DNA from 3 places in the Stappia indica genome. Region 3 is predicted to be linked to each of the others. Evidence: predicted binding sites of a transcription regulator. Region 3 holds the regulator's gene; each other region holds the start of a gene.

Region 1 (10,580 bases), 1.8 Mb from region 3:
GACCGCAAGAACTACTTCTATCCGGACCTGCCGCAGGGCTACCAGATCTCCCAGTTCAAGCAGCCGATCGTCGGCGAGGGCGAGGTCCTGCTCGACATGCCCGGCGGAGAGCAGGTGACGGTGGGTGTCGAGCGGCTGCATCTGGAGCAGGACGCCGGCAAGTCGCTGCACGACCAGCACCCGACCATGTCCTTCGTCGATCTCAACCGCTCGGGCGTCGCGCTGATGGAGATCGTCTCCAAGCCGGACCTGCGCTGCGCCGACGAGGCGAAGGCCTATCTCACCAAGCTGCGCACCATCCTGCGTTACTTGGGCACCTGCGACGGCAACATGGACCAGGGCTCGATGCGCGCCGACGTCAACGTCTCGGTGCGCGCGCCGGGCGGGGCCTTCGGCACGCGCTGCGAGATCAAGAACGTCAACTCCATCCGCTTCGTCGGCCAGGCCATCGAGTATGAGGCCCGCCGCCAGATCGGCATCCTGGAGGACGGCGGCAGCATCGACCAGGAGACGCGCCTGTTCGATCCGGTCAAGGGCGAGACCCGCTCCATGCGCTCCAAGGAGGAGGCGCACGACTACCGCTACTTCCCCGATCCGGATCTGTTGCCGCTGGAATTCGACCAGGCCTATGTCGACGCGCTCGCCGTCGGCCTGCCGGAGCTGCCGGACGACAAGAAGGCGCGCTTCGTCGCCGACTACGGGCTCACCGCCTATGACGCCGACATCCTGGTGGCGGAAAAGGCCTCGGCCGACTTCTTCGAGGAGGTCGCCAAGGGGCGCGACGCCAAGCTCTCGGCCAACTGGGTGATCAACGAGCTGTTCGGCCGGATCAACAAGGAAGGGCTGGAGCTGAGCGAAAGCCCGGTTTCGGCCGGCCAGCTCGGCGGCATCGTCGATCTGGTGGTCGACGGGACGATTTCGGGCAAGATCGCCAAGGACCTGTTCGAGATCGTCTGGAGCGAGGGCGGCGAACCGGCTGAGATCGTCGAGGCGCGCGGCATGCGCCAGGTGACGGATCTCGGCGCCATCGAGGCGGAGGTCGACAAGATCATCGCCGCCAACCCGGACAAGGTCGAGCAGGCCCGCGCCAAGCCCGGCCTTCTCGGCTGGTTCGTCGGCCAGGTGATGAAGGCGACCGGCGGCAAGGCCAACCCGCAGGCGGTCAACGACCTGCTCAAGGCGAAGATCGGCATCGAGTAGGGCGGTCTTTCCGCCATCGCTCCGCACGCCCGGCCCGGACCTCTCCTTTCGTCACCCCGGACGAGCATCGCGAGATCCGGGGCCGGCGAGGCACGGTGCCTGAGGTTTCGTTCCGCAGCGCGCCTCATGCGCCCTCGGCTCTCCGATCCCGGCTCGTCGCTGGCGCGCCGTCCGGGAGGACGCGGGGAGGGGCTGCGGCCAGGACAGCCGAGAGAGTGCGTCACGGCCTCGCTTTGACTCTCCGGCGCCACCCCACCCGCAGGATGTCATCCCGGTTTCGGCGAAGCCGAAGACCGGGATCCAGTAACCCCGAGCGGTCGCGACTGAATCCTCCGCGCTGCCGCCCCAACACCGGTGGCGGCTAGCTACGCGCCGACCTCTCTCCTCGTCATCCCGCACGAAGCGCAACGCAGATGCGGGATCGGAGAGCCGAGGGCCTCACGCAGGCACTCCGGGTCGAACCCGCAACCACCGTGCCTCCCCGGTCCCGGGTCGCGGCTATCGCCTTGCCCGGGAAGACGCGGGGAGAGGCATCCCGCCTCAACCTCGCTGAGGGTGCCCAGAGTTTCCGGCACCGCGCTTCATGCGGCATGACGGCGAGAGGAGGGGCGCAAGCCGCTCCCTGTCATCATCCCGTTACGAGAACGGCTTACCCGGCTCACTTCAAGGCAACTTGAGGAGAGTCGGAGGTGGCCATGCTGTCGGGTCAGGCGTCGAACACGAAGTCGGTCAATGCCGGGCGGGGCGCGTTGCTCGGCCGCGCGGTGCATCGCAACAGGGCTCTGTCGGGCGAGGGCGCGCTGGAGCGGCTCTTCACCCTGGCCTTCCAGGGGCTGGTCTATCCGCAGATCTGGGAAGACCCCGAGATCGACATGGACGCGCTGGAGATCGGCCGCGACCACAAGGTGGTGACCATCGCCTCGGGCGGCTGTAACGTTCTCTCTTACCTCACGGCCGATCCGGCCAGCATCACCGCCGTCGACCTCAACCGCGCGCATGTGGCGCTGACCCGGCTGAAGCTCGCCGCGGTCAAGCACCTGCCGGGGCACGAGGCCTTCTACCGCTTCTTCGGCAAGGCGGACGAGAAGGGCAATGTCGAGGCCTATAACCGCTTCCTGCGCGAGCGGCTCGACCCGGAAACCCGCGAATACTGGGAAAAGCGCGGCCTGACCGGGCGCAAGCGCATCACCCTGTTCGCCCGCGACCTCTATCACCACGGGCTGCTCGGCTATTTCATCGGCGCCGGCCATTTCGTCGCTCGCGTCTATGGCATCGACCCCAAGGACATGCTGCGGGCCCGCTCGCTGGAGGAGCAGCGCACCTATTTCGACAAGGCGCTGGCGCCGCTGTTCGACAAGCGGATGGTCCGCTGGGCGACGTCGAAGCGCGTGTCGCTCTACGGGCTCGGCATTCCCCCGGCGCAGTACGAGGCGCTGGCCGGCAGCGGCTCCGGCGGCATGGCGGCGGTGCTGCGCGAGCGGCTGGAGCGGCTGGCCTGCGACTTCCCGCTGTCGGAGAACTATTTTGCCTGGCAGGCCTTCGGCCGCGGCTACGCCAATGACGAGGCCGGCCCGCTGCCGCCCTATCTGCGGCGCGACCATTTCGACGGGATTCGTGCCCGCGCCGACCGGGTGCGCGTGGTCAACCGCTCCTTCACCGACTATCTGGCGGCGCAGGAGGAGGCCAGCGTCGACCGCTACGTCCTGCTCGATGCGCAGGACTGGATGACCGACGCCGCGCTCAACGCCCTGTGGGCGGAGATCACCCGCACGGCCCGTCCGGGCGCGCGCGTCGTCTTCCGCACGGCGGCCGAGCCGAGCCTGCTGCCCGGCCGCGTCGTGCCGGAGATCCTCGCACAGTGGCGCTACGATGCGGAGCGCTCGCGCAAGCTCGGCTACATGGACCGCTCGTCGATCTATGGCGGCTTCCACCTGTATATCCGCGACGCGGCATGACCGTGCGGGGAGACGTGAGGACGTCCAACGGCGCGGAGCTGATGGACGGCATCTACCGCTGGCAGCGGCATGTCTATGATGCGACGCGCAAGTATTACCTGCTCGGCCGCGACCGGCTGATCGACGAGCTCGCCCCGCCGCCGGGCGGCACCGTGCTGGAACTCGGCTGCGGCACGGCGCGCAATCTGGTGCTGGCCGCCCGCCGACACCCGCAGGCGCGGTTCTTCGGCCTCGACATCTCGGCGCAGATGCTGGAGAGCGCCCGCGGCTCGATCCGCCGCGCGGGGCTGGAGGACCGGGTGAGCGTGGCGCAGGGCGATGCGACGGCGTTCGACACGGCGGCGCTGTTCGGCGTTGCGCGCTTCGACCGGGTGTTCTTCTCCTACAGCCTGTCGATGATCCCGCCCTGGCGCGAGGCGCTCATGGCCGGGGCCGGCGCGCTGGCCCCCGGCGGCCGGCTGCATCTGGTCGACTTCGGCATGATGGAGGCCTGGCCGGGCCTGGTGCGCGCGCCGTTCCGTGCCTGGCTGTCCGCCTTCCACGTTGCGCCGCGGGCGGAGCTGGAGGCGGTGCTTGCCACCTGTGCGCAGGCGCAGGGCGCGCGCTCGCAGTTCCGCCGGCTGCATGGCGGCTACGCGGTGATGGGGCAGATCGAGGCCTGAGGGCCGGCCGTTGCCGGCAAGGCGCGGAACGTCCGGCGCTCTGGTGCGTTTCTTGACCGGTGCAGCGGCCATGCTAGGTTGCGGTTGCGGCGCGCGGGCACGCTTTTGCGCGCAAGAAGGGGCGGACATTTCCATGCCGGACGACGGCGATAGCACGGCCGCGGACGACCGACTTCTCCGGGAGCCGCTGGCGACATGCGCCCGGCGGCTCCGCGATCCCGTTTCCCGCCCTCATTCCGCAGACCGACAGCCCGCATGCCGCACGCTCCGGCATGACGGGCCTTGCGCGCGCCCGCGTCTTCGCCATTAGGAAAGGTTCGACATGGAATTTCTGGCAGATCCGAACATCTGGATCGGGCTCGTCACCCTGGTGCTGCTGGAGGTGGTGCTCGGCATCGACAACCTCGTGTTCATCGCCATCCTGGCCGACAAGCTGCCGCCCGACCAGCGCAACAAGGCGCGCCTGATCGGCCTGTCGCTGGCGCTGTTCATGCGTATTGCGCTGCTGTTCTCGATCTCCTGGATCGTCACGCTGACCAACCCGCTGTTCTCGCTGGGCGGCTTTTCCTTCTCCGGGCGCGACCTGATCCTGATCATCGGCGGCCTGTTCCTGCTGTTCAAGGGCACGATGGAGCTGCACGAGCGGCTCGAGGGTGCGCAGGGGCACAAGAGCGGCAAGGTCGTCCACGCGGTGTTCTGGCAGGTGATCGTGCAGATCGTCGTGCTGGATGCGGTGTTCTCTCTCGACAGCGTGATCACCGCCGTCGGCATGGTCAACAATCTGTGGGTGATGATCGCGGCGGTCTGCATCGCCATGGCGGTGATGATGATCGCCTCCAAGCCGCTGATGGCCTTCGTCTCCAAGCATCCGACGGTGGTGATCCTGTGCCTCGGGTTCCTGCTGATGATCGGCTTCAGCCTGGTGGTGGAAGGCTTCGGCCAGCACATTCCGAAGGGCTATCTCTATGCCGCCATCGGCTTCTCGGTGCTGATCGAGGCGTTCAACCAGGTCGGCCGCCACAACCGCGAGCAGCTGGTCGTCTCCGGAAACCTGCGCGAGCGTACCTCCGAGGCGGTGCTGCGCATGCTGGGCGGCAGGGTCGGCGAGCAGCCGCTGGGCGAGACGGTCGACGTGATCGCCGAGCAGGCGGCCTTGGGCGAATTGTTCAAGCCCGAGGAGCAGGACATGATCCGCGGCGTGCTGGGGCTCGGCCAGCGGCCGGTGAGTTCGATCATGACGCCGTCCAACGAGCTGGAATGGCTGGACCTCGACAAGCCGGACGAGGAGCTGCGCGCCGCGATCCGCCGGCTCACCCACGGGCGGGTGGTGCTGGCGCGCGGCAGCGTCGACGAGTTCGTCGGCGTGGCGCTGACCAAGGACCTGCTCAATGCGGTGATCGGCGGCGAGGCGATCGACTGGGCGCAGCTGATGCGCCAGCCGGGCGTCGTGCACGAGATGACCGACGTGCTGACGGTGATGGAGCTGCTGCGCCGCTCGCCGGTGCAGATGGCGATGGTGATCGACGAATACGGCTCGCTGGAAGGCATCGCCACGCCCACCGACGTGCTGGAGGCGATCGCCGGCGAGTTCCCGGACATGGACGAGGAGGCGGCCGCGCTGCAGCAGCAGGAAGACGGCTCCTGGACGGTGGACGCCTTCATCGACATCCGCCAGCTCAGCACCGCCATCGGCCGGGACCTCGTCGACGAGGCCAACCGCTACTCGACGCTGGCCGGCTACATCCTGTCCCAGCTGGGGCACCTGCCGAAGGTGGGCGATGTGCTCGAGACCGGGGGCCTGTGCTTCGAGATCCTGTCGCTGGAAAAGCGCGCCATCGGCAGGGTGCGCATCTCTCCGGTCGAGACCGAGGCGCCCCCGCATGGGTAAGGGCGGGATGTTCGAGACGGAGCTGCAGGGGCTCGACATCCAGCCTGCGACCGAGGACGACCTTGCCGCCTGCGCCGCCTTGATGAGCGCCAATGCGGCCGGCGCGCGTGTCGGGCAGGAGGCGGCCGATCTGGCGCCCTATCTCGCCGCGTTCCGCCGCATGGTGGCGGGCGGGGCGACCGTGCTGCATGTGGCGCGCCTGCCGGGCATGGAGGCGGGGCGCATCGCCGGCATGTTCGAGTTCACGGTCATCGACGGGCTGTCCTTCGGTGGGCGCCCGCGCGCCCAGGTGGAGAGCGTGCATGTGGACCCGGAGCTGCGCGGGCGCGGCATCGGCCGGGCGATGATGCGCTTTGCCGAGGCGCGGGCGCGCGAGTGCGGCTGCGTGCTGCTGCAGCTCACCTCCAACCGCGAGCGGAAGGGCGCGCACGATTTCTACCAGGCGCTCGGCTATCAGCCCTCGCATGTCGGCTACAAGCTGATGCTGTGAGCGGTGCGCGGCGTACGTGTGGCGTGACCGAGCGTTCACGCGGTGCCGCTTGCGGTTCGCTGCACACTGCAGGTGGTTGTACCGGCGCTCGGGGGGCTTAACTTCTCATCCGACGGCCGATGGCGGCATGCGGACACGGCGTCCGCGAGGCCCCGGCCCATTCACAAAGCATGGAGCATGACAGGCATGTCCGCGACCCAGACCAAGCCCATCGAACTGCATTACTGGCCGACCCCGAACGGCTGGAAAGTCTCGATCCTGCTGGAGGAACTCGGCGTTCCCTACAATCTCAACCTCGTCAATATCGGCGCGGGCGACCAGTTCAAGCCGGAGTTCCTGAAGATCTCGCCGAACAACCGCATGCCGGCCATCGTCGATCCGGAAGGCCCGGGCGGCGAGCCGATCTCGGTCTTCGAATCCGGTGCGATCCTGCAGTATCTCGGGCGCAAGTTCGGCCGGTTCTACCCGACCGACGAGCGCAGCCGCGTCAAGGTCGACGAGTGGCTGATGTGGCAGATGGGCGGCTTCGGCCCGATGCTCGGCCAGAACCATCATTTCCGCGTCTATGCGCCGGAAAAGATCCCTTACGCCATGGACCGCTATCTCAACGAGACGCACCGGCTCTACGGCGTTCTCGACAAGCAGCTCGCCGGGCGCGATTTCGTTGCCGACGAGTATTCCATCGCCGACATGGCCATCGTCGGCTGGGCGACCGGCTGGGAGCGGCAGGGCATGGAGCTCGGCAAGGACTTTCCGAACGTCCAGCGTTGGCTGGAGGCGCTGAAGGCGCGCCCGGCGGTCGAACGCGGCCTTGCCGTTGGCCGCGAGATGCGCGAGCAGCTCAACCTTGCCAGCGACAAGGGCGCCCAGTCGGTGCTGTTCGGCCAGCGCGCGCGCTGATTTTTCGCCTGTTATCGAGGCGCCGGGGGGATCAGTTCGCCCGGCGCCACACTTCCGTTTCGCAGAATTGCACCACCATCCGCACGCAGCCGCGCAGCGTCAGCTGGTCGTCGCCCTGCAGCGTCGCCGTCGCATTGGCCGTCACGCCGCGGCGCGGATCGTAGACGCGGGCGCTCCAGGTCCCGTCCCTGTCGCCCGGCGCGATATCCCAGATCACCGGCACATTGAGCAGCTTGCGGTCCCGCTTGGCGGCGTCGCGGTTCTTCACGTCCGTCGCGCTCTGCACGGTCGTGCCCGGCGGCGGGGGAAAGTCCACCAGCAGGCCGCAAGGCGCGGACCCGCAAGGGCCGACGCGCACGGTGCCGTCGGCCGGCGTCCGCCAGGTGCCGAAGATCTCCTCCTCGGCGAGCGCCGGCGGCACGATGGCGAGAAGGGCGAACCCGGCCAGCGCGGCAAGGGCGGGCAGGGAGGCGAGGCGAGGGGGCGTCATCGGTTTCCTTTCGCGAGAGGCGAGGACCTGTCGTCATCCAAAGCTGCCGGAAAACTGGGGCGCGAGGGTGACCGCCTTGGGCCGGCTTCGTGTCGGGCCTTGGGAAAGCTTGTGCCGGGGGCTTGCGGGGCTCTGGTGGGGGCTTCGGCCGAAGGGCATGAAGACCTCAGTTCTTCTCAAGGTGAATCAAGCGTTTCCGGCGCAAATCCATGTTGAGTCAAGTCGCGTTGATTCCGCTGCCGTTTCCGCTCGGAAATGCTGAATCCTTCGTGAAGTTTACCTGGTGTTTTCGACTCGTTTTCTTCCCGTTAAGCGAGAATTTTAAGCTCGCGTTGAAGGGGCAGGACCACACTCGGACATGAAGATTGCGGGGAAAAGATCAAGCATCCCGCGGCCTTCGACCCGGAGCGGACCGGCAGGACGCCGGCCGCAAGACGACCGACAAGGAGTGTGAGACATGGCTCGTTTGGATCTTGGTTCCCCCGATCTTGCCATCATGGGCGGCCAGCCCGCCGGCCCCGATATCCTGCTGCAGATGGGGCTGGACTGCGCCTGCGGCCGCCACGGCGCCGCCGACCTGGTTGCCGCGCACAAGTGGTTCAACATCGCCGCCGTCAAGGGCAGCCAGGACGCCGTGCGCTACCGCAAGGAAATCTCCTCGGAGATGTCCCGCTCGGAAATCGCCGACGCCCAGCGTGCGGCCCGCGAGTGGCTGTCCCTGCATTGATCCGCGGTGGAGCCGGTTCCTGCGCAAGGGGCATTTCCACCATGGACATCAACCTGGCTGCGGCGCGCTGAAGCGCTTCTGACATAGCGCCTGCAATGGTGCGCCTGCGCCGCAGCCCGTTTGCTCTCTCGCCCGACCGCCGGCCGGCCCTCTCGCCCGCCCGTCCGCTTGGGCACAGCACCTGATCGCCGCTGAAAGCGCGCGTGCTGATCCCGCCCAAGCCCCGCCCGCCCGGCGGTGCCGGGACGTTCTTTCCCCGTTTCCACGCCCGTCATCCGGGCTTGTCGTGCGCGGCCTTGCCCGTCTCGTCTTCCGGCGCTTCGTCTTGCGCCGTGCCGGCCGCATCGCTCTTCACGGGGCGATAGGGTGCCTGCACCTCTTCCGCCAATCCTCCGGCCGCCAACTTTCCCGCCGCCAATCTTCCAGCCGCCTGTTCCAGCGCCGCGATCTCGCGGATCGCCGCCAGCCGGCTGCCGAGCACGGCCAGTTCCGGATGGGCCGACAGCTGCGCGATGGCGGCATCCAGGTGCTCGATGATCGCCCGCCGGGCCGCGTCCTGCCGGCTTTTCCTGTCCATGCCGTTCCCTTTCTCCTCGTCCCGGCACGGACTGCCCTTCCGAACCGATCTGCGTCTCCGTGTGCCCTGTGGTTCTTGAGTCTTGCAGGCTTTGCCCGCCCCACCATCATGGGATTCCCGGATTGACGGGCCTGCGTGGTCAGTCGATCAGGCCGAGGCGGAAGGCCTTGGCGACCAGGTGCACCTTGTTCGCGGCGTTCAGCTTGCGCCGTGCGGCGATGAGGTGGCTTTCCACGGTCTTCGGCGCGATGCCGAGAATGGCGGCGCTCTCCCATTCGGTTTTCCCCTCCGCCGCCCAGGCCACGCAATCCCGCTCGCGTGTCGTCAAGGGGGAGGAGGGGCGCCAGGCGTCCCCCTGCAGCAGGGTGGCGGCCCGGTCCGCCGCGCTGGCCGCCAAGAGGGCGAGCGTCGTCCGGCCGGCCGGGTCCAGCTCGATACGCGCGCCGCTCAGCGAAATGCTGCCGCGTTGGCCCGCAGGGCCGGAAAACGGCAGGGCGAAGCCGGCGGACAGCCCGTGCTCGCGCGCTTCCTCCATCATCAGCCGGGCAAGGGGGGCTCTGTCTGCCGGTGCGCGCGCCTCGCGCCAGTCGAACAATGCGTCTGCGGCTGTCACCTGCGCGATCACCGGGTCGATGTCGACATAGCGGCGGGCAACGTAGCGCTCCAGCCAACCGGTCGGCCAGTTGCCGAAGAAGATGGATTTCCTCGCCTCGGCCGGCGGAGTGGCAGGGGTCGGTACGAGGCCGCACATCACCTGGTCGATGCCATAGGCGTCGGTTGCAAGGATGAGGCGGCTGCGCACCTCCTGCGCCGTTGCGGCGCGGCGGATGCGGTCGAGATGGGTCAGCAGGTCCGCCGCGTGCAAGGGCGCCTCAGTCGATCAGGCCGAGGCGGAAGGCCTTGGCGACCAGGTGCACCTTGTTCGCGGCGTTCAGCTTGCGCCGTGCGGCGATGAGGTGGCTTTCCACGGTCTTCGGCGCGATGCCGAGAATGGCGGCGCTCTCCCATTCGGTTTTCCCCTCCGCCGCCCAGGCCACGCAATCCCGCTCGCGGTTGGTGAGGGCGGGCAGGGGTCGCCGCGGGCGCCTGCGGGCAGGTGGTGCCGGCACGATCTGGTTCTGGGGGGCTGGCTCTGGCGCTGGGGCCGGCGCCGGGGAGCGGTGCCATGCCCGGTAGAGCTCGCGCGAGAGCGGAGCCTTGCGCGCCTCGGCAACCGCCTCGAAGGGGACAGCCTCCAGTGTGCTCGTCATGAAACCCGTTCGGTTCAATCAATGGTCCGGGAATGGTCGGGCCGGGGCCGCTTGCAATATGCCGCGCCGCCGAAAGTCCGGCGCGCACCGGCTCAAGGGCGAGGCTGCCCGCTCGCTGGCCCGTACAGTTCAGTGCGCCTGCACCGGCGACGGAAATATGTTTTTCATCTCGACAAGGTCGCAAGACGCGAAGGAGGCGCCCGGCGGTGTGCGGGCGCTTCCGCGACCGGTTCCGACCCGAAATCCATATGAGATTTTTATTCTTTCGGGCCTTCGCCTCTCTCGAACCTTTATGCAGTCCTGCGCCATATTCCTGTCACCTTCGCTGCCGGTTCCTGCCGAGGAAAAGCGCGGAGAAAAACTATAGGCGTCAGGAAGTCTTGCCGGTCGGCAGCTTCCGACAAGACGGGGTGCGCAATGATACTTGAATATATACTGGGA
Region 2 (10,580 bases), 1.6 Mb from region 3:
TGCGGCTTCCTCTGCCGTCAGGCCGAGACGGCTGATGCCGGTGTCGACGTGAAGCGCTGCAGGAAGCGGCGCACCGGCGCTGCGCCAGTCCGCGATCTCGTCCGGAGAGCCGAGGCAGGGGCGAAGACCGTTTGCGGCGTAAAAGCTTGCTGCGCCCGGATAGAGCCCGTTGAGGATGTAGATCGCGGCGTCCGGAAGGTGGCGGCGCACGGTTGCGCCTTCCTGCGGCGTGGCGACGAAATAGGTTCGGCAGCCGGCGGTCCACAGCGCTTCGAGGCAAGGCGCATCGCCGAGGCCGTAGCAGTCGGCCTTCACCGCCGCGCCGCATGCGGTTCCCTCGCTCAGCAAGCCGGCGAGGCGGCTCCAGTTCGCGGCGAGTGCGGCAAGGTCGACGGTGATGCGGCCGTTGTCGATTGAAGGCGTGGCGCTGGCGCCGGAGTGGGTATCGATCACATCCCTGGTCCAGGCTCTGGCCGCATCAATGCGGCTCGGGGAATCGGTCCGGGTCGGCGAGGTCGGAGAAGCGGGTGAACTCGCCCTGGAAGTGCAGGTTCACGGTGCCGGTCGGACCGTGACGCTGCTTGGCAATGATCACTTCGGCCCGGTTGCGCACCCTGTCAAGCTTCTCCTCCCACTTAACGTAGTCCTCCGTGCCTTCCTCGGGCATGGTCTTGCCCAGGTAGTACTCCTCGCGGAACACAAACATCACCACGTCGGCGTCCTGCTCGATCGAGCCGGATTCGCGCAGATCCGAGAGGATGGGGCGCTTGTCGTCGCGCGATTCCACCTGACGCGACAGCTGGGAGAGCGCGATGATCGGGACATTCAGCTCCTTGGCCAGCGCCTTCAGGCCGGTGGTGATCTCGGTGATCTCCTGCACGCGGTTGCCGCTGTTCTTCTGCGAGCCGGTGAGCAGCTGGATATAGTCGACGATCAACAGGTCGAGGCCGCGCTGGCGCTTGAGGCGGCGGGCACGGGCGACCAGCTGGGCGATGGAGATGCCGCCCGTCTGGTCCACATGCAGGGGGACCAGCTGCATGGTCTGGGCGGCGGCTGCGAGCTTCTCGAAGTCGTGTTCGGATATGTCGCCGCGGCGGATCTTGGAGGACGAGATCTCCGTCTGTTCGGAAATGATACGGGTCGCCAGCTGCTCGGCCGACATTTCCAGCGAGAAGAAACCGACGACGCCACCGTTGACGGTCTTCATCGTGCCGTCCGGCTGCTCCTCGGCCATGTAGGCCTCGGCGACATTGTAGGCGATGTTGGTCGCGAGCGAGGTCTTGCCCATGGCGGGACGGCCGGCAAGCACGATCAGATCCGACGGCTGCAGGCCGCCCATCAGGCCGTCCAGATCGCGCAACCCGCTGGCGATTCCCGACAGTGCGCCTTCGCGCTGGTAGGCTGCGGCAGCCATCTCGATGGTTGCGGTCAGCGCATCGCCGAATGAGACGAATCCGGTATCGGTGCGGCCCTTTTCGGCCAGTTCGAACAGGCGCCGTTCGGCATCGTCGATCTGCGCCACCGGCGGCATGTCGATCGGCGCGTCGAAGGCGATGTTGACCATGTCCTCGCCGATGCGGATCAGGGTCCGGCGAATGGCGAGGTCGTAGATGGCGCGGCCATAGTCCTCGGCATTGATGACCGAGGCGGCGTCGGCGGCCAGCCGCAGGATGTATTGCGCGGCCGACATGTCGGCGATGCGCGCATCCTGTGGAAAGAAGGTCTTGAGCGTGATCGGGGAGGCGACCTTGCCGGCGCGGATCAGCTGGCCGGCCTTCTCGTAGATCTCCCGGTGCGGGGCGATGAAGAAGTGCTCGGGCTCGAGAAAGTCCGAGACGCGGTAATAGGTCTCGTTGTTGACGATGATCGCGCCCAGCAGCTGGCGCTCGGCCTCCGCGTTGTGCGGGGCAACGCGCATCGATGCGGCGCTGGTGTCGTTCGCCGGAACCGGACCCTTCATTCTCATTTCCCCTCGTGTGCCCCTGTTCCTACCGGAGGGAGGGGGAGGGAGAAAGGGGAATCCGGACTGGATGCATTTCGTGTGAAAGGAGCGGGGAAAACCCCGCTGTCCGGTTGACGCGGAGGGCGATCTTCGTTCCGCCGGCAAAGGGCCTGAGCGCGGCCTCGACTTCACGCATGACGCGCATGTGACCGAGTTGCCCACATGCCCCAGGGGAACGGTGTGGATCGGCAATTTCCTGCTTGTATTCGGGCTCTTGCGTCTGTCATGGAAGTGTCGCTTAATGTTCATGTGAGCGACATCTGGCGTTCATATGAAACAAATACGAAATGCGGACATTTTCGTTCAATGCGGCTTCCGCCAGGGAGGCCGTATTGCCCAGAACCGCATATCGGGCCGGGTGCCCGAGCTTTGGGAGAGCAAAACATGGCTTATCGCAAGACGCTGGCCGGTCTGGTCGCCGCAACGATGCTTGCCGGCAGCACCACCGTGTCCTTCGCCGCCACCGAGATCCAGTGGTGGCATGCCTTCACCGGCCGCCTCGGCGATCTGCTGAACGAGCAGGTCGAGAAGTTCAACGCCTCGCAGAGCGACTACGTCGTCGTCGCCTCGCACAAGGGCAACTATTCCGAGGCCCTGAATGCCGGTATCGCCGCCTTCCGCGCCGGCGAGCAGCCGCACATTCTGCAGGTCTTCGAGGTCGGCACCGCCACGATGATGGCAGCCAAGGGCGCCATCAAGCCGGTCTACGAGCTGATGGCCGAGACGGGCAAGGAGTTCGACCAGGACGCCTACCTGGCGGCGGTCGCCGGCTACTACACCACCACCGACGGCCAGATGCTGTCGCTGCCCTACAACTCGTCGACCCCGGTTCTGTATGTGAACCGCGATGCACTGCAGGCGGCCGGCATCGACCCCGACACCGACCTGACGACCTGGGAGAAGGTCGGCGAGGTGCTGGACACGCTGAAGGCGTCCGGCTCGGCATGCCCGCTGACCACCGCCTGGCAGAGCTGGGTGCATCTGGAGACCCTGTCCGCCTATCACGACGTTCCCTTCGCCACGAAGGAGAACGGCTTCGGCGGCGTCGACACCGAGCTGGCGTTCAACGGCCCGGTGCAGGTTGCCCATATCGAGGCGATGGGCCAGTGGGCCAAGGACGGCAAGTTCGTCTATGGCGGTCGCCGCAACGAGAGCGGTGCCCAGTTCCGCGCCGGCGAGTGCGCGCTGTTCACCGAATCCTCGGCCGGTTACGCCGGCGTGAAGTCCGAGGCCAAGTTCGCCTTCGACATCCGCCCGCTGCCCTACTGGGATTCGGTCGAGGCCGCCCCGCTCAACACGATCATCGGCGGCGCCTCGCTGTGGGTGATGGCCGGCCATGAGGCCGAGGAATATGCCGGCGTGGCGGAGTTCCTGAACTTCCTGTCGTCCGCCGACATCCAGGCCAAGTGGCACCAGGACACCGGCTACCTGCCGATCACCCATGCTGCCTACGAGCAGACCAAGGCCTCCGGCTTCTACGACGCCAATCCGGGCACGGACATTGCGGTCATCCAGATGACCGGCAAGGCGCCGACCGCCAACTCGAAGGGCGTGCGTCTGGGCAACTTCGACCAGATCCGCGGCATCATCGACGAGGAACTGGAAGCGGTGTGGGCCGGCGACAAGTCGGCCAAGGAGGCGCTCGACAACGCGGTGCAGCGTGGCAACCAGCTGCTGCGTCGCTTCGAGCAGGCCAACCGCTGATCTCCTGAAACGCCCGTGGATGCGGAGCAGGCCTGCGCATCCACGGTGCATCTGAGAAACGGGAAACGGTCCGGCAGCCTGCCGGGCCGTTTTCGCCCGTCGGAAAGGCCCGGCGGACAGACCAGCTGGAACAGCGCGCCATGCACAAACGCGTCGTCTTCAACAGCCGGGTGTTGCCCTATCTGCTGCTCGCGCCGCAGATCCTGGTGACGCTCGTCTTCTTCTTCTGGCCGGCGGGCCAGGCGATCTACCAGTCCGCCTATATTCCCGACCCCTTCGGCCTGTCGTCGCAGTTCGTCGGCTTCGGCAATTTCGAGTTCCTGCTGAGCGACCCGTATTACCTCGCCTCGTTCAAGACGACGGTGATCTTCTCGACCCTGGTGACGCTCGTCTCGATGGGTGCCGCGCTCTGGCTGGCCGTCATGGCGGACCGGGTGATCAATGGATCGAGCGCCTACAAGATGCTGCTGGTGTGGCCCTACGCGGTGGCCCCGGCGGTCGCGGGCGTGCTGTGGCTGTTCATGTTCAATCCCAATGTGGGCCTGGTCGCCTGGTACCTGAAGGCGTTCGGCTACAACTGGAATCACGTTCTGGACGGCGAAGAGGCGATGGGGCTCGTCGTCGTCGCCTCCGCCTGGCGCCAGATCAGCTACAATTTCCTGTTCTTCCTGGCCGGCCTGCAGGCGATTCCGAAAAGCGTGATCGAGGCGGCGGCCATCGACGGGGCGAGCTTTGCCCGCCGGTTCTGGACCATCGTCTTCCCGCTGCTGTCGCCGACGACGTTCTTCCTGCTGGTGGTCAACGTCGTCTACGCGTTCTTCGAGACCTTCGGCGTGATCCACACGATCACCGGCGGCGGGCCGCAGCAGGCGACGACCATCCTCGTCTACAAGGTGTTCTCCGACGGCTTCGTCGGGCAGGACCTCGGCTCCTCGGCCGCCCAGTCGGTGATCCTTCTCTTCGTGGTCGGGCTGCTGACGGTCGTCCAGTTCCGCTATATCGAACGCAAGGTGCATTACTGATGAGCGGCATGGTCGAAAAACGCGGGCTCGGCCTCTGGCTGACCCATATCGGGCTGATCGTCGGCATCGCGATCATCTGCTTTCCGATCTACATGGCGTTCGTCGCCTCAACGGTGACGCAGCCGGAGATCGCCCGTCCGCCGATGCCGCTCATCCCCGGACCGCATCTGATCGAGAACTACACGGCGGCGCTGACGCGGGGCGTCAACTCGCCGGTTCTTCTGATGCTGTTCAACTCCAGCGTCATGGCGCTCGGCATCACCATCGGCAAGATCGCCATCTCGATCATCTCCGCCTATGCGATCGTCTATTTCCGCTTCCCGTTCCGGATGGCGTTCTTCTGGATGATCTTCCTCACCCTGATGCTGCCCGTCGAGGTGCGCATCGTGCCGACCTACGAGGTCGTCGCCGGGTTCGGGATGCTCAACTCCTATACGGGCCTGATCCTGCCGCTGGTCGCCTCCGCGACCGCGACCTTCCTGTTCCGCCAGTTCTTCCTCACCGTTCCGGACGAACTGATCGAGGCGGCGCGAGTCGACGGGGCAGGGCCGGTGCGCTTCTTCCTCGACATTCTGCTGCCGATGTCGCGGACCAACATCGCCGCGCTGTTCGTGATCCTCTTCATCTATGGCTGGAACCAGTATCTCTGGCCGCTGCTGATCACCACCAAGCCGGAAATGAACACCATCGTGATGGGCATCAAGCAGATGTTCCCGTCCGGCGACGATATCGCCGACTGGCCGGTGATCATGGCCACCACGCTGCTGGCGATGCTGCCGCCCGTCGCCGTCGTCATCTTCATGCAGGGGCTCTTCGTGAAGGGCCTCGTGGAAAGCGAGAAATAGGTTCCATGGCGAAGATCGCTTTTTCGAACATCCGCAAGTCCTATGGCACCACCGAGGTCATCCACGGGGTCGACGCGGAGATCGCCGACGGTGAACTGATCGTCATCGTCGGGCCGTCGGGCTGCGGCAAGTCCACGTTGCTGCGCATGGTGGCGGGGCTGGAGACCGTCACCTCGGGCGAGATCCGCATCGGCGACCGGGTGGTCAACGATCTGGAGCCGCGCGAGCGCGACATCGCCATGGTGTTCCAGAACTATGCGCTCTATCCGCATATGTCCGTCTTCGACAACATGGCCTACGGTCTGAAGATCGCGGGCGTTGCGAAGGCGGAGATCGCCGAGCGCGTCGCGCAGGCCGCGAAGATGCTGGAACTGGAGCCCTATCTCGACCGCAAGCCGCGGCAGCTGTCCGGCGGCCAGCGCCAGCGCGTCGCCATGGGCCGGGCCATCGTGCGCAAGCCCTCGGTCTTCCTGTTCGACGAGCCGCTGTCCAATCTCGATGCGAAGCTGCGCGTGCAGATGCGCGTGGAGATCAAGACGCTGCAGCGCCGTCTCGGCGTCACCTCGCTCTATGTGACCCATGACCAGGTCGAAGCCATGACCATGGCCGACCGCATCATCGTGATGAACGGCGGCAATGCGGAGCAGGTGGGCACGCCGCTGTCGGTCTATCACAAGCCGGCGACGGTCTTCGTCGGCGGCTTCATCGGCTCGCCGCCGATGAACTTCCTGCAGGCGGCACGTCTTGCGGCGAGCGGTTTGCTGCGCAAGGTGGCGGAGACGGCCGGCCCGGCAGAGGCCCTCGACACGGTCGGCGTGCGGCCCGAGCATCTCTCCTTCTGCGCGGAAGGCGAGGCGGTGCTGTCGGGCAAGCTGATGATCGCAGAGGCCCTTGGCGCGGAAACGCTGGCCCATGTGGAGCTCGACGACGGCGAGCGCATGATCGTGCGGATCGAAGGCGGACGCGAGGTTCCTGCGGCCGGCGCGCGGGTGCATCTTTCCTGTGCGTCCGAGCACCTGCACTATTTCGGCGCCGACGGAAAGCGGCTGCCCGACTGAGGTCGCCGGACAGGGCACCCTTGATATGTGGGTTCACGCATCCGCAACCAAGGGTGCATAACCTTCGGCGCATCACGCCGGAGGGTCTGCCAATGTCCGAACGTTTCTTCAGTCTCGTCCTGCTGGACGCACCGCGTCCGCTCGATATGGCCGCGCTGGTCCTGCAGCTTCGTCAGATCACTGCGCCCATTGGGCTGTCCGTTGAGCTGACGCGCGACGCGCAGGGCGGGGAACCGGCGATGGTCGCGATCGGCGGCGTGCCGGTGACGGTGATCGCCAAGGACGTGCCTGTGCCGACGGGGACGATGGACCGGGCGGTCGCTGCGAGCATTGCCTGGAAAGACGCCTCCGCTGTGGTGGCAGTGCACGGTGCCCATGTCATCGTCGGTTGCGTCCTTCAGCCGGAAAACCACGAGCAGGCGCTGCATTTCGCGATGCTCACCACCTTTGTCGCCGCCGCCGCGCTCGACGTGAGCGGGGGGCTCGGTGCCTATTGGGCGAGCGGCGAGATGATGCTGTCGCCGGACGGGATGCGCAGCGCGGTGCGTGCCATGTTGTCGAAGACCCTGCCCGTAGAAGACTGGGTCAATCTGATGTGGTTCCGCGGCGAAACGGCGGGGCAGCGGCAGATGATCGGCGCGGCGACCATCGGTGTGCGCCCTTTCCTCGGAATGGAGATCGAATTTCTGCCCGCGCCGCAGCAGCCGGTCGAGCTGGCACAGCGGATCTTCGGACTGGTCCGCTATCTGCTTATGCACGGCATGGTGATCCGGGATGGCGAGACCATCGGCAACAGCGAGACCGACATCACTCGGGTCCGTTTCCTGGAGAACGGTACCCGCGTGCCCGGGCGCGTGATTCAGCTTGCCTTGGAGACCGGCAACGATCCTGTCCAGGAGGCGCCTGCCGTATCACCCGCACCGCAGCCATCGACAGACGCTTTTGCGTCCGGGGCGCCGGGGAGGCAGCACCCAGAGGCGATGGTCGCCTTTCCCGATCCCAGCGCCGGCATCGTCCCGCGTCGGCCCGTCTTCGGCCGACGCGGCAGGGACTGATGGTGCCCGCTCAGTCCAGCGTTTCGATTAGCCGAACCATGAGCTGCATCCGCTCGCCCAATGAGGGGATGAAGATGTGCTCGTTGAGGGTGTGCACGTCGTCGCCGTCCGGGCCGAGGCCGTCGAGGGTCGGAACCTTGTCGGCGATGAAATTGCCGTCGGATCCGCCGCCCGTCGTCTCGCCGATCAGCTCGAAGCCGATCTCGTCGGCGAGCCGTGCCGCCTGGTCGAACAGCGCCTTGCTCGCCGCCGACTGCTCGAAGGGTGGCCGGTTCATGCCGCCGGTGATCGTCAGCTTCGTGTCCGGCGTCTTCGGCGTCAGGCCGGTGATGCGGGCGACCATCTCCTCGGCTGCGGCGAGCGTGGGTACGCGCAGGTCGATCTCGGCGCTCGCGAATTGCGGCACGACATTGGTGCCGGTGCCGCCGCGGATCTCGCCGACATTGACGGTGATCTCGCGGTCGTAATCCGTCATCGCCTCCAGCGCGATGATCTGGTGGGCAAGCTCGGTCACCGCGCTGCGGCCCTGCCAGTGGCGGGCGCCGGCATGGGCCGGCCTTCCTTCCACCTTCAGCGTGAAGCGGCCGACACCCTTGCGGGCGGTAACCACATGGCCGCCGTTGCGGGCCGGCTCGGTCACGAGGGCGTATTTGGCTGTACCGCCGAGGCGCTCGATCAGCGCCTGCGAGGTCGGGCTGCCGACTTCCTCGTCCGAGGTGAAGAGGATGCTGACCGCAAGGGCAGGGGGTATGCCGCCGGCCTCGATGCCGGCGGCAACCGTGCGCATGGCGGCAAGCCCGTTATAGGCGCCGCCCTTCATGTCGCAGATGCCGGGGCCGTAGCAGCGGTCGCCGTCGATCCGGATCGGCAGATCCTTGTCGATGGTGCCGCGCGGATGCACGGTGTCGAGATGCGACAGGAAGAGGATGCCGGGCCTGGAGTGGTCGCCCCAGGGCGAGCGGACCAGGAGATGGTCGCCATGGCCGTCGCGGCCGGGGAAGCGCTCCGTGGTCGCGCCGAAGGCGGCCGCCTGCGAGGCGACAAGGTCCATCAGCCGGTTGAGCCCCTCGACATCCGGTGTGTGCGTCTCGATGCGTACCCAGTCGAGCAGTCCGGCGAGCAAATCCTCCGACGACGGCTTCATGTCTATCCCCATGTGCGTGAACGAAAATCGGGCGAGGAGACGATGATAGCCTGTCGACCTGGCCTTCGCGAGAGGCAATGCCGGCGGACCGTTCGGCACAGCTTGTGCGCGGCCGATGCCGCAGCGTCGGCGGCGCAAAAAAAAGCACCGACCCGAAGGTCGGCGCTCTGGTTTCGTCGTTTGCGGGCTTGCCCGGGGCAGGTCAGGCAGCGCGGACGCCGGCGAGGAAGTTCTCGACTTCCTGCTTGAGCGCTGCGGCATCCCGGTTCACTGCGGCGGCGGCCGAAGCCACGTCCCCGGCGGCGCTGCGCGTGTCGCTTGCGGCATGGGAGACGCCGAGAATGTTCTCGGTGACGTCCTGGGTGCCGCGCGAGGCCTCCTCGACATTGCGGGCAATCTCGCCGGTCGCCGCGCCCTGCTCCTCGACGGCTGCGGCGATGGCGGCGGCGATGGCGTTCATCTCCTCGACGGTGCGCCCGATGGACTGGACGGCGCCGACGGCGGTGCGGGTCTCGTTCTGGATCGTGGCGATCTGCGCGGTGATCTCCTCGGTCGCGTTGGAGGTCTGGGAGGCGAGCTCCTTGACCTCGGCAGCGACGACCGCGAAGCCGCGGCCCGCTTCACCGGCGCGTGCGGCCTCGATGGTTGCGTTCAGCGCCAGCAGGTTGGTCTGCTCGGCGATGGCGGCAATCATGCTGACAACCTGGCCGATCTTCTCGGCCGCGTTGGCAAGGCCCTGGATCTGGCTGTCGGTACGCTGAGCCTCGCCGACCGCCTGGGAGGCGATCTGCGACGACTTGGAGACCTGCGAGCTGATCTCGGAGATCGACGACGACAGTTCCTCGGTCGCGGAGGCGACGGTCTGCACGTTGGCGGCGGCCTGCTGGGCGGCGGTGGCGACCGTCGTCGAGCGGGCATTGGTGCTTTCGGCAATGTCGGCCATGGAGCGCGCATTGTTTTCCATGGCACCGGCCGACGAGGTGACGGCCGTCAGCAGCGCGGTGGCGCTGTTGTCGAAGCGCCGGGTCATTTCCTCGATACGCTGCGCCCGCTGCTCGCGGCTGCGCTGCTCCTCGATCTGCGAGGCGGACAGGTCCTGCGCGCGCAGCATGCCATCGCGGAACACCTCGGTGGCATCCGCCATCTGACCGATCTCGTCCTTGCGCCCCGCGCCCGGCACGGAAACCGACAGGTCGCCGTCGGCAAGGTGGCGCATGGCGTCGGTGATCGCGGCGATCGGCCGGCTGATGCTGTTGGCCAACAGGAAGGCGGCCACGCCGATCAGGGCGGTCAGCGGCAGGATCCACAGGGCGCTGGTCAGCAGCTCGCCATAGAAGGCGGTGGTGACGTCATCGACATAGAGCGAGGCGGAGACCGCCCAGTTCCAAGGTGCGAATCCGTCGGAATAGGCGACCTTCGGAGAGGGTTCCTGCTCGCCGAGGCGCGGGAAGTCGTAGTCGGTAAAGCCGCCGCCGGCGCGCGCGGACTCGACCTGGCCGACCACATACTCGGTCCCATGGGCGTCCTTGGAGGCCCACAGGTTTTTGCCGACGATCTTCGGATTCGGGTGAGTGACGACGACGCCCTGGTTTGCCGGATCGGCGTCGATGACGACGAAGTAATCCGAGCCTTTGAAACGCATGGCGGTCAGCAGGCTCTTGGCGATGCGCTGAGCTTCTTCTTCCGACATTCGTCCGGCCTGCGCTTCCTGCGCGATGGCCTCGATCATCGTGGTGGCGGTCTCGACCTG
Region 3 (10,580 bases):
GCCGCCAGCCGCGTGATGATCGAGTTCCGCCAGATGGCCGACGGAACCCGCATCGAACTGGTGCATGGCGACTTCCTGCGCCACGGCGAGGACGGCATCGCCTATCGCGAGGCAATGGCCTCCGCGCAAGGCTGGCCGGCCTGTCTCGACGCGTTGGAAGCGGCTGCCCGCGCCCGCCCGGCACGGCGATGAAACTTTCCTTCCGCTGCCTGCCGGAGCTGGCCGGCCACGTGCCGGAGCCGGTCCCGGCCCGCGCCAGTCTGCCGGACTGGCTGAAGGCGGCGCCCTCGCTCGTTGCCAGCGACGTTCTTGGCGGCGCCGAGGTCCGCACTTTCAAGCATTGCCCGCCGCTGATCGACGCGCTGGCTCAAGGGGTGATGTTCCGCCTTGCCGCCGATCTCGATATCGCGGGCGGCGAGATTTCCTGGGACTGGTCGCCGCCGGTCACGCAGACGGCACGCCAGACCCGCTCGCCCGTCGGCCTGCATGTGCCGGAACAGGCGCAAGGGCTGCCTTTCGGGCTGCCGGATGGTCAGTTCGTGCTGAAGTTCACCAACTTCTGGACGGTCGAGGCGCCGGACGGCGTGTCCTTGCTGTTCACCCATCCGCTCAACCGCGAGGATCTGCCGTTCCGTACGCTCGCCGGCCTCGTCGACTGCGACCGCTACCGCGACGGCTTCGTCCATTTCCCGGCCATCTGGCAGGATGCAGGCTTTTCCGGGCGCCTGCCGGCGGGCACGCCGGTCGCGCAGGCCTTCCCGATCCGCCGGGAGGCGCTGGAGCTGGACATCCGGGCGATGGACAAGGGCGAACTCGCCCGGCACCTGGAGGTGCAGGACGGCCTGCAGGACGATCCGGGACTGTACCGCAAGAGCTTCCGCGCGCCGCGCGAGCGGTAATCTTCAGCCGGCGGTCGGTGTCTTGCCGGTGAGCGCGAGGCTCGAAAGCGGGATCGTTCCGCGCGGTCCCTGGCTCATCGCCTTCAGCAGCCGTGGCCGCTCGCCCGGCAGGTCGGCGAAGAGAGCTCTCAGGTTCGAGGCTGATTCCGGCCGCCCCAGCCGCAATCCCGCTTCCGCCTTGCCGATCACGGCATCCCGGCCCGGCGGGCGCAGCGCCAGAACCCGGTCGAAGGCCGCTTCCGCCTCGCTTGCCGCATCGCGGCGCAGGAGCAGCCGGGCAAGGTTCAGCCATCCGTCCGCATCCTGCGGGGCTTTTGCGACATAAAGCGCAAAGCCGGCTTCCGCGGTCTCGTGCCGGCCTGCATCCATTGCGGCCGACGCCTTCTCGAACACGGCGTTGAGGTGATCCGGCGAAAGTTTCAGGGCGGCCGCAAAGCTCGCCTCGGCCGCGTCGGTATCGCCGAGCCGGCGCAGCACGAGGCCGAGATTGTAGTGCAGCGAGGCATTGCCGGCATCGGCCCGCAGCAGGCGCTTCAGCGCCTTGCGCGCGGTCTCCCAGTCCTGTGCCGCCAATGCCTGCGGCAGCAGCTCCGCCGCCTTGGCCGGTGTCATCGTGCGAAACCTCCCTGGCATCGGGCCCCTCCGGGGCGATGCATCGTTCGGCAGATAGCATCCGCAAGGAGTTTCGCAAAGCGGCCCGCCGGATTGTTTCCCGTCTTCGGTTTCCGTCTTGGGCCTGTCATGTTGACCATGCTATTCAGGGCGTCCCCTTTCCGGCCGTTCCGCTCAGCGTCTTTCCGCCGCCCGCGGGCGCAACCGCCGGAAGGAAAACCGAAAGATCCGACCGGCGACTGGAATGAGCGACGACACCACAGAGCGCCCCGCAGCGCGTTCCGGCCTGCGCAGCCGGCTTCGCGACCGCATCGCGGAGCAGCGTTGGGTGCTGGCCGCGCTGGCCGTCGTCGCGCTTCTTGCCGTTTTTGTCGCCGGGGTGCCGCCGCTGCTGGTTACGGCCGGCGGAGCGCTCCTGCTGCTTGCTGCGCTGGTTCCTCCCACGCGCCGTCTCCTGGTCACCCGCCGCCGCCGCGAGGCCCGCTCGCTGACGCCCTGGCCGGAGACCGGTATGAAGCAGCTGGCCGACGCGCTGCCCAACCCCTGTTTTATCGTCGACCGGCGCGGTATCACCCGCTACGTCAACCGCGCGGCGCGGGTGCGTTTCGGCGATCCGCTGCCGGGCGATCCGATTTCGCTGCGCCTGCGCGTGCCCGTTCTTCTGGAGGCGCTCGACAAGGTCATGGCCGGCGGTCCGGCGCAGCGGATCGAGTGGAGCGAGCGGGTGCCGACCGAAAGCTGGCTCGAGGCCTATGTCACCCCGGTCGCCGAACTCGTGTCGCCGCCTGGAGAGCCCGCGCGGGCCGGGGCCGCCGGCGGAGCAGGGCGCTTCGTTCTCGTGACCCTGCAGGACCTCACCGAGCAGCGCCGGCTGGAGCGCATGCGGGCCGACTTCGTCGCCAATGCCAGCCACGAGCTGCGCACGCCGCTTGCCTCGCTCACCGGCTTCGTCGAGACGCTGCAGGGGCCGGCGCGTGACGACCCCGTCGCTCGCGACCGCTTTCTCTCCATCATGCTGCAGCAAGGCGACCGCATGCGGCGACTGATCGACGATCTGCTGTCGCTGTCGCGCATCGAGCTGAAGGCGCATGTCCAGCCCGAGACGGTGCTCGATTTTGCATCCCTGCTGCGGCAGGCATGCGATGCGCTGAAACCGGTCGCCGACGAGGCCGGCGTTCTTCTCGACATCGAGACGCCGGACGCGCCCTGCCTGGTCAGGGCGGATCGGGACGAGCTCATCGAAGTGATCGAGAACCTGGTCGAGAACGCCATCAAGTATGGCGCTACCGGCAAGAAGGTGGAGATCCGGCTGGCACTGGCGCCGCAGGCGGCCGAGGGCGCACGTGCCGGCGGCACGTTCGTCATGAGCGTGCGCGACTTCGGGCCGGGCATCGCGGCCGAACACCTGCCGCGGCTGACGGAGCGCTTCTATCGGGTGGACGCATCGCGTAGCCGGGAAACCAGGGGCACCGGCCTGGGGCTCGCCATCGTCAAGCACATCCTGACCCGGCATAAGGCGAGGCTGGAAATCGACAGCGTTCCCGGCAAGGGCGCGGTCTTCACCGTTAGGTTTCCTGTCGCAAAAGACGCCGAGATTTCGGAAAAAGTCGAAAAAGCCGTTTAAAATCAACGCATTGAATTGTCACAAAACTGATACCGGACCTTCATATAAGCATCACGGGCCAGGACTAGGGTGCCCTCGACCTCGCGGGAATAAGTCCGCGGGGGAAGTGAGAAATCCTGAAATCCAGGGAGAGGTCAGGTGAACATCAAAGCTCTTCTCAGCGCGACCGCGGTCGCTTCGGTCGCCTTCGCTGGCGCCGCCATCGCTCGCGACCAGATCCAGATCGCCGGCTCCTCGACGGTTCTTCCCTATGCCTCCATCGTTGCCGAGGCCTTCGGCGAGAACACCGACTTCCCGACCCCGGTGGTCGAGTCGGGTGGTTCGGGCGCCGGTCGCAAGAAGCTGTGCGAAGGCGTGGGCGAGAACACGATCGACATCGCCAACTCCTCGTCGCGCATCAAGCAGTCGGATATCGACAACTGCGCCGCCAACGGCGTGACGGAGATCCAGGAAGTCCGCATCGGCTATGACGGCATCGTCTTCGCCTCGGACATCAACGGCCCGTCCTTCGCGTTCACGCCGGCCGATTGGCACAACGCCCTTGCTGCCAAGGTCGTCAAGGACGGCAAGCTCGTCGACAATCCGCACAAGATGTGGAACGACATCCGCGCCGACCTGCCGGCCCAGCCGATCCTCGCATTCATTCCGGGCACCAAGCACGGCACCCGTGAAGTGTTCGACGAGAAGGTGCTCATCGACGGCTGTGAGGAGAACGGTGCGTTCGAGGCACTCGCCGCTGCCAACAACGGCGACAAGAAGGCCGCCGAGAAGGCCTGCATGGCGCTGCGGACCGACGGCGCGTCGATCGACATCGACGGCGACTACACCGAGACGCTCGCGCGCATCGACGCCAACAAGGATGGTATCGGCGTGTTCGGCCTGTCGTTCTACGAGAACAACACCGACAAGCTGAAGGTCGCGACCATGAATGGTGTCGTGCCGACCACCGAGGCGATCGCCAAGGGCGAGTACCCGGTTTCGCGTCCGCTCTACTTCTACGTCAAGAACGCGCATCTCGACGTTATCCCGGGTCTCCAGGAGTACGTCGAGTTCTTCGTCTCCGACGAGATCGCCGGTCCGGACGGCCCTCTGGCTCAGTACGGCCTGGTCTCCGATCCGGAGCTGGCCAAGACCCAGGAGATGGTCAAGAACCGGACTCCGATGGGGCCGCTGAACTGACACTGAAGCACATCCGGCGGTGCGGTCTTCGCACCGCCGGTCCTGTTTTGGCGGCAAGCGGCGGACGATTCCATGAACGCTGGATTTCTTATTTTGATCGTGCTGGGCGTCTCCGCGCTCGGCTATTTTTTCGGCAGGCGCCGAGCCCTCGCGCTTTCGGCAGCCAGCGGGCGTCGTCTGCACTCGCTCCCTACCTATTACGGGCAACTTGTGGCCTTGTTCGCCGGCGTGCCGGCACTGCTGCTTCTGCTGGCCTGGCTTTTCGCGCAGCCCATCGTCCTTCATGGGCAGGTGAGTAGCCTGATTCCCGACAGCGCGATCCCGGAGGGCGGCGCCAGGAGCCTGGTGATGGCCGATGTCGAGCGTATCGCCGGCGGCCTCGATGCGTTGATGCAGGCGCGTGGCCTCGGCGAGGCCGAACTGGACCGCATGCGTGCCGACATGACCGACATTCGGTCGCGCCTCGCCGATGTCGGAGTTGCGCTGGGCTCAAATGTCCCGGTAGAGGTTTTCGAGGCTGCCAAGACCTACAGGAGTGCCCACCGCAACGGCCAAATGCTGATGACGGTGTCGGTTCTGATCCTGTCCCTCGGCCTCGCCTTCCTTGCATATCGCCGCGTGACACCGGAGTTGAGGGCCCGCAATACCAGCGAGACCTTCGTGCTCTCCTTGCTCATCGGCTCGTCCTCGGTGGCGATCCTCACCACCGTCGGCATCTTCGGCTCGCTGGTGTTCGAGACCTACAACTTCTTCCAGATGTATCCGGCGGAGGATTTCTTCTTCTCCACCGTCTGGAACCCGCAGTTCCGGGGCGGATCCGATCTCGGCATCCTGCCGCTTCTCTGGGGTACCTTCTACGTCTCCCTGGTCGCTCTTTTCTTCGCTGTGCCGATCGGTCTGATGATCGCGATCTATCTGTCGGAATATGCCGGCAGTACGCTGCGCAGCTTCGCCAAACCTGCGATCGAGATCCTGGCGGGCATCCCGACCATCGTCTACGGTCTGTTCGCCCTGATCACCGTCGGACCGTTCCTGCGTGATTGGATCGCCCAGCCGGCCGGCCTTGGAAGTTCCTCTTCCTCCGTTCTGACGGCCGGCCTGGTGATGGGTATCATGCTGATCCCCTTCGTCAGCTCACTGTCCGACGACATCATCAACGCCGTGCCGCAGGCAATGCGCGACGGTTCCTACGGCCTTGGCGCCACCCAGTCCGAGACCATCAAGCAGGTGATCCTGCCGGCGGCGCTGCCCGGTGTGGTCGGAGCGATCCTGCTGGCGGCAAGCCGGGCCATCGGCGAAACGATGATCGTGGTTCTCGGCGCGGGCGCTGCCGCCAAGCTTGACCTCAATCCCTTCGAGGCGATGACCACGGTCACCGTGAAGATCGTCAGTCAGCTTACCGGCGATACGGAGTTCGCCTCGCCCGAGACGCTGGTCGCCTTCGCCCTCGGACTGACGCTCTTCGTCTTCACGCTGGGCCTCAACGTTCTCGCCCTCTACATCGTCCGCAAGTATCGGGAGCAGTACGAATGACCGACGCGACAATCCCGGCATCCGCCGCCGGCAGCGGGTCTGCGTCTGCCCGCAGCTCACTCCTCACGGTCGACACCCATACCAGGCGTCGTCGCAGTTCCGAGGCTCGCTTCCGTCTGCTCGGACTGCTGGCGGTCAGCCTCGGCGTGCTGGCCCTGCTGGGCCTGCTTGCCTCCATCTTCTCAAACGGGCTGTCCTCTTTCCAGCAGACCTACATTCGGCTCGATATCCATCTCGATGCCGCCCGGCTGGACAAGGCTGGCGACCGAAACCCGGACCAGATCGCCAAGGTCTCGACATTCGGTTACGCGCCGCTGATCCAGAAGGCGATGGAAGAGAAGATGGCGGCGGCTGGCATCGCTATCGAGGGCCTTTCCGCGAGCGACGCCGCCGATCTGATTTCGAAGGAGGCGCCTGCCGAGCTGCGTCGCTATGTCCTCGCCGACCCCTCTCGCATCGGCCAGACGGTGCCGTTCGACCTGCTCGCCTCGGGCCGGATCGACGGCTACTACAAGGGCCGGGTAACGATGGCCAGCGCCGAGCTCGACCGGAACGTATCGCCGCAGCAGCTTCAGCTCGCCGACCAGCTCAAGGACGCAGGGATCCTGGAGACCAGGTTCAACTGGAGCTTCTTCACGGCTCCGGACGCCTCGGATACGCGGCCCGAGGCCGCCGGTCTGGGAGTGGCGATCCTCGGTTCGGCCTACATGATGCTGATTGTGCTGGCGCTGTCGCTGCCGATCGGTGTCGCCGCCTCGATCTATCTCGAGGAATTCGCGCCGAAGAACCGCTTCACCGACCTGATCGAGGTGAACATCGCCAATCTCGCGGCGGTTCCCTCCATCGTCTTCGGTATCCTCGGCCTGGCGGTCTTCATCAACTTTGCCGGCCTGCCGCAGTCAGCTCCGGTCGTCGGTGGCCTGGTGCTGACGCTGATGACCTTGCCGACCATCATCATTGCCACCCGTGCCTCGCTGAAAGCGGTGCCGCCCTCGATCCGCGACGCAGCTCTCGGCGTCGGCGCCTCGAAGATGCAGTCCGTGTTCCACCACGTGCTGCCACTGGCCATGCCGGGCATCCTCACCGGCACGATCATTGGCCTTGCCCAGGCGCTGGGCGAGACCGCCCCGCTGCTTCTGATCGGCATGGTGGCCTTTGTGCGGGAGTATCCGGGCGAGCCGCCGGCGGGCTTCTTCGACCCTGCCTCGGCCCTTCCCGTCCAGGTCTACAACTGGACGCAGCGAGGAGACCCGGCCTTCGTCGAGCGTGCGTCCGGTGCGATCATCGTCCTGCTGGTGTTCCTCGTGCTCATGAACCTGATTGCGATCGTCCTGCGCCGTCGTTTCGAACGTCGCTGGTAAGGAGGCTCTCCAAGCCATGAACCAAATGACCACGCCCGAGAAAGCCGCTGCCATGCACGAGACCAAGATTGCTGCCGAGAAGGTCCAGGTCTTCTACGGCGACACCCACGCCATCAAGGATGTCAGCATCCGCATCGAAGAGAAGACCGTTACCGCCTTCATCGGCCCGTCGGGCTGCGGCAAGTCGACCTTCCTGCGCTGCCTCAACCGGATGAACGACACGATCGACATCTGCCGCGTCGAAGGCGATATCCTGATCGATGGGGAGGATATCTACGATCCCAAGGTCGATCCGGTGCAGCTGCGCGCCAAGGTCGGCATGGTGTTCCAGAAGCCGAACCCGTTCCCCAAGTCGATCTTCGACAACATCGCCTACGGCCCGCGCATCCATGGGCTTGCCCGCACCAAGGCTGCGCTGGAGGAGATCGTCGCCTCCAGCCTGCAGAAGGCCGGCCTGTGGAACGAGGTGAAGGACCGCCTCGAGGAGCCTGGCACCGGCCTGTCCGGCGGCCAGCAGCAGCGCCTGTGCATTGCCCGTGCCATCGCCGTCAGCCCCGAAGTGATCCTGATGGACGAGCCCTGCTCGGCGCTCGATCCCATCGCCACCGCCAAGGTGGAGGAGCTGATCGACGAGCTGCGCGAGAACTACACGATCGTCATCGTCACCCACTCCATGCAGCAGGCCGCCCGCGTGTCGCAGCGCACGGCCTTCTTCCACCTCGGCAACCTGGTCGAGGAAGGGGCGACGAACGACATCTTCACCAACCCCCGGGACAAGCGCACCCAGGACTACATCACCGGCCGCTTCGGCTAGTCTGGACCAGCCGCGGGAACAGACGGGATGACGCGCGCGCCTCGCCGCGCCCCGAATGGAGAAGAAACATGAGCCAACATACCGTTTCGTCGTTCGACGAGGAGCTGAAGGACATCGCCGGCCGCGTGTCGGAGATGGGCGGCCTCGCCGAGATGATGCTGAACGATTCCGTGCAGGCCCTGGTGCGCATGGACAAGGAGCTGGCGCGCCGCGTCATTGCGCAGGACAAGCGCGTCGATGCCCTGCAGTTCGAGATCGAGGAGCAGGCGATCCTGATCATCGCTCGCCGCCAGCCGGTCGCCAGCGACCTGCGTGACGTCATCTCGGCAATGCGCATTTCCAACGATCTGGAGCGCGTCGGCGACCTCGCCAAGAACGTCGCCAAGCGCGTCATCGCCATCGAGGGCACCTTCGACTCCAAGAAGTTCGCCCTTGGCGTCGAGCACATGACCGAGCTCGCCCAGAGCCAGCTCAAGGATGTGCTGGACGCCTATGCCGGGCGCGACGGCACAGCGGCAGCCGCCGTGCGCGATCGCGACGACGAGGTCGATGCGCTCTACACCTCGATCTTCCGCGAACTCCTCACCTACATGATGGAGGATCCGCGCCAGATCTCGGTCTGCGCCCATCTGCTGTTCTGCGCCAAGAACATCGAGCGCATCGGCGATCATGCCACCAACATCGCCGAGAACGTCATGTACATGTCGACCGGCGTGCTGCCGACCGACGAGCGCCAGAAGGTCGACGAGACCGGCATCGAGACCGATACGGCGTCCTGAGGGCGTTCAGGCGAACTGAGCATGGCGCGGGCGGCACTGTCGCCCGTCGCCGCTGACAACGAGAGCCGGCAAGGCGGCGCGAGCGAAAAGCCGCGCCGATGCCTCCCGGCCGGGTCGATTGGACAAGGGTACCCCATATGCCGAAGGTCCTGATTGTCGAGGACGAAGAGCCTCTGGTGATGATGCTGCGCTACAATCTCGAGGCCGAGGGCTACAAGGTCGAGACGTGCATGCGCGGCGACGAGGCGGATCTTCTCCTGCGCGAGAGCCAGCCGGACCTGCTGCTTCTCGACTGGATGCTGCCGGGTCTGTCCGGCATCGAACTGTGCCGCCGCCTGCGCTCGCGTCCCGAGACCGAGCGCCTGCCGGTGATCATGCTCACCGCGCGGGGCGAGGAGCAGGAGCGCATCCGCGGCCTTGCCACCGGCGCCGACGACTACGTGGTGAAGCCCTTCTCGATCCCCGAGCTGATGGCGCGCGTGCGGGCCATGCTGCGCCGGGCAAAGCCGGAGGTGGTGTCCTCTCTGCTGCGCGCCGGCGATCTGGAACTCGACCGGGAAACCCACCGGGTGCGCCGTTCGGGGCGCGAGATCCATCTCGGTCCGACCGAGTTCCGCCTGCTGGAATTCCTGATGACGTCGCCGGGGCGCGTCTTCTCGCGCGAGCAGCTGCTGGACGGTGTCTGGGGACACGACGTCTATGTCGACGAGCGGACGGTCGATGTTCACGTCGGCCGGCTGCGCAAGGCCATCAACCGCGGCAAGGTGCCGGACCCGATCCGCACCGTGCGCGGCGCCGGCTACGCCTTCAACGACCAGTTCGCCGCCGCCGCGTCCTGACGCGCGCCGGCGGCAGGGACGCCGGGCAGGGCGGTCTGCCCACCTATCTGCGAACAACGAGAAAGGCCCGCCGCGGTGATCGCAGGCGGGCCTTTCTCGTTTCGGCTGCCCATCTTGAACAGATGGGCGGGCGTTGCCTCAGCCGTTGGCGACGTTGCGGTCGCGGCGGCGGTCGCTCGCCGGCTGGTAGGCGATGCGGCAGTGATAGGTGCAGTAGGGGACGCCCGGGTTCGACGGGTGGCCGCAGAAGTAGAAGTCTTCCTTGGTCGGGTCGCCGATCGGCCATTTGCAGGTCCGCTCGGTCAGCGTCAGGATGGTCGCGCGCTTGGCGATCGGCACCAGCTCGGCAACGGGCTTGGCCTGCGGCGCGGGGGCTGCGACCGGTGCCGCCTCGACCTTCAGCGCGGTGGCGCCCATTGTCTGCGGTGCCGACGGGGCGCTGCCGCCCTGCTGCGGCGAGGCGGTCTGCGCCGCGTCCTCGGCGCCGCCCTTTGCCGGCTTGCTCCGGGGCTTCTGCGCAGGTGCGGCCGCCTTGGCGCGTCCCGACAGGCCGAGACGGTGGACCTTGCCGATCACCGCATTGCGGGTGACGCCGCCCAGCTCGGCGGCGATCTGGCTGGCGCTCAGCCCGTCCGTCCAGAGCTTTTTGAGAAGGTCGACGCGTTCGCTTGTCCAGGACATGCGCTCAACTCCGTGTTTGATCGGGCCCCGACATCTGGTTAATAAAAGGTTATCGGCACACCGTAGGGGTGCCCCGCTCATTGCCGGATTTTGAGGCTATTGTGAGTCGGATACACGAGATGTCGTATTTCTTGACTGCAAAGCTACAATATGCCGGGTTTGCGGTTCAAGGTGAGGGGGCGATTCACCTGGGGATTGATACGGTTTTCCCCAGAAAAGGCCGTTTCTGGCGACTTTGGCCCTGCCGGGCGCCTGGCGG

The links. Region 3 encodes PhoB, which activates phosphate uptake and scavenging genes when phosphate is short. Its sites were predicted from a motif close to TGTCATNNANCTGTCAT; they were not measured.
Region 1: the regulator PhoB is predicted to act here: its motif matches at 1,824-1,840, upstream of GH266_RS03380 (BtaA family protein).
Region 2: the regulator PhoB is predicted to act here: its motif matches at 2,224-2,240, upstream of ugpB (sn-glycerol-3-phosphate ABC transporter substrate-binding protein UgpB).

The regions. Positions count from the first base shown of each region.
Region 1 covers NZ_CP046908.1:723,685-734,264, reverse strand. Annotated here, with positions in the region: gene gatB (Asp-tRNA(Asn)/Glu-tRNA(Gln) amidotransferase subunit GatB) at 1-1,200, shown strand, start outside; gene GH266_RS03380 (BtaA family protein) at 1,896-3,155, shown strand; gene GH266_RS03375 (class I SAM-dependent methyltransferase) at 3,152-3,817, shown strand; gene GH266_RS03370 (TerC family protein) at 4,140-5,705, shown strand; gene GH266_RS03365 (GNAT family N-acetyltransferase) at 5,698-6,195, shown strand; gene GH266_RS03360 (glutathione S-transferase N-terminal domain-containing protein) at 6,382-7,095, shown strand; gene GH266_RS03355 (DUF2147 domain-containing protein) at 7,127-7,585, opposite strand; gene GH266_RS03350 (hypothetical protein) at 8,043-8,312, shown strand; gene GH266_RS03345 (hypothetical protein) at 8,584-8,889, opposite strand; gene GH266_RS03340 (helix-turn-helix transcriptional regulator) at 9,029-9,754, opposite strand; gene GH266_RS03335 (response regulator transcription factor) at 9,762-10,139, opposite strand; gene kdpF (K(+)-transporting ATPase subunit F) at 10,557-10,580, shown strand, end outside.
Region 2 covers NZ_CP046908.1:511,200-521,779, reverse strand. Annotated here, with positions in the region: gene alr (alanine racemase) at 1-453, opposite strand, end outside; gene GH266_RS02375 (replicative DNA helicase) at 479-1,960, opposite strand; gene ugpB (sn-glycerol-3-phosphate ABC transporter substrate-binding protein UgpB) at 2,387-3,706, shown strand; gene ugpA (sn-glycerol-3-phosphate ABC transporter permease UgpA) at 3,847-4,728, shown strand; gene ugpE (sn-glycerol-3-phosphate ABC transporter permease UgpE) at 4,737-5,573, shown strand; gene GH266_RS02355 (sn-glycerol-3-phosphate import ATP-binding protein UgpC) at 5,579-6,631, shown strand; gene GH266_RS02350 (DUF4261 domain-containing protein) at 6,724-7,686, shown strand; gene GH266_RS02345 (M20 family metallopeptidase) at 7,697-8,830, opposite strand; gene GH266_RS02340 (methyl-accepting chemotaxis protein) at 9,033-10,580, opposite strand, start outside.
Region 3 covers NZ_CP046908.1:4,055,975-4,066,554, forward strand. Annotated here, with positions in the region: gene GH266_RS18920 (SRPBCC family protein) at 1-192, shown strand, start outside; gene GH266_RS18925 (hypothetical protein) at 189-899, shown strand; gene GH266_RS18930 (tetratricopeptide repeat protein) at 903-1,511, opposite strand; gene GH266_RS18935 (ATP-binding protein) at 1,756-3,135, shown strand; gene GH266_RS18940 (substrate-binding domain-containing protein) at 3,274-4,314, shown strand; gene pstC (phosphate ABC transporter permease subunit PstC) at 4,387-5,847, shown strand; gene pstA (phosphate ABC transporter permease PstA) at 5,844-7,208, shown strand; gene pstB (phosphate ABC transporter ATP-binding protein PstB) at 7,234-8,022, shown strand; gene phoU (phosphate signaling complex protein PhoU) at 8,091-8,801, shown strand; gene phoB (phosphate regulon transcriptional regulator PhoB) at 8,939-9,640, shown strand; gene GH266_RS18970 (GcrA family cell cycle regulator) at 9,779-10,321, opposite strand.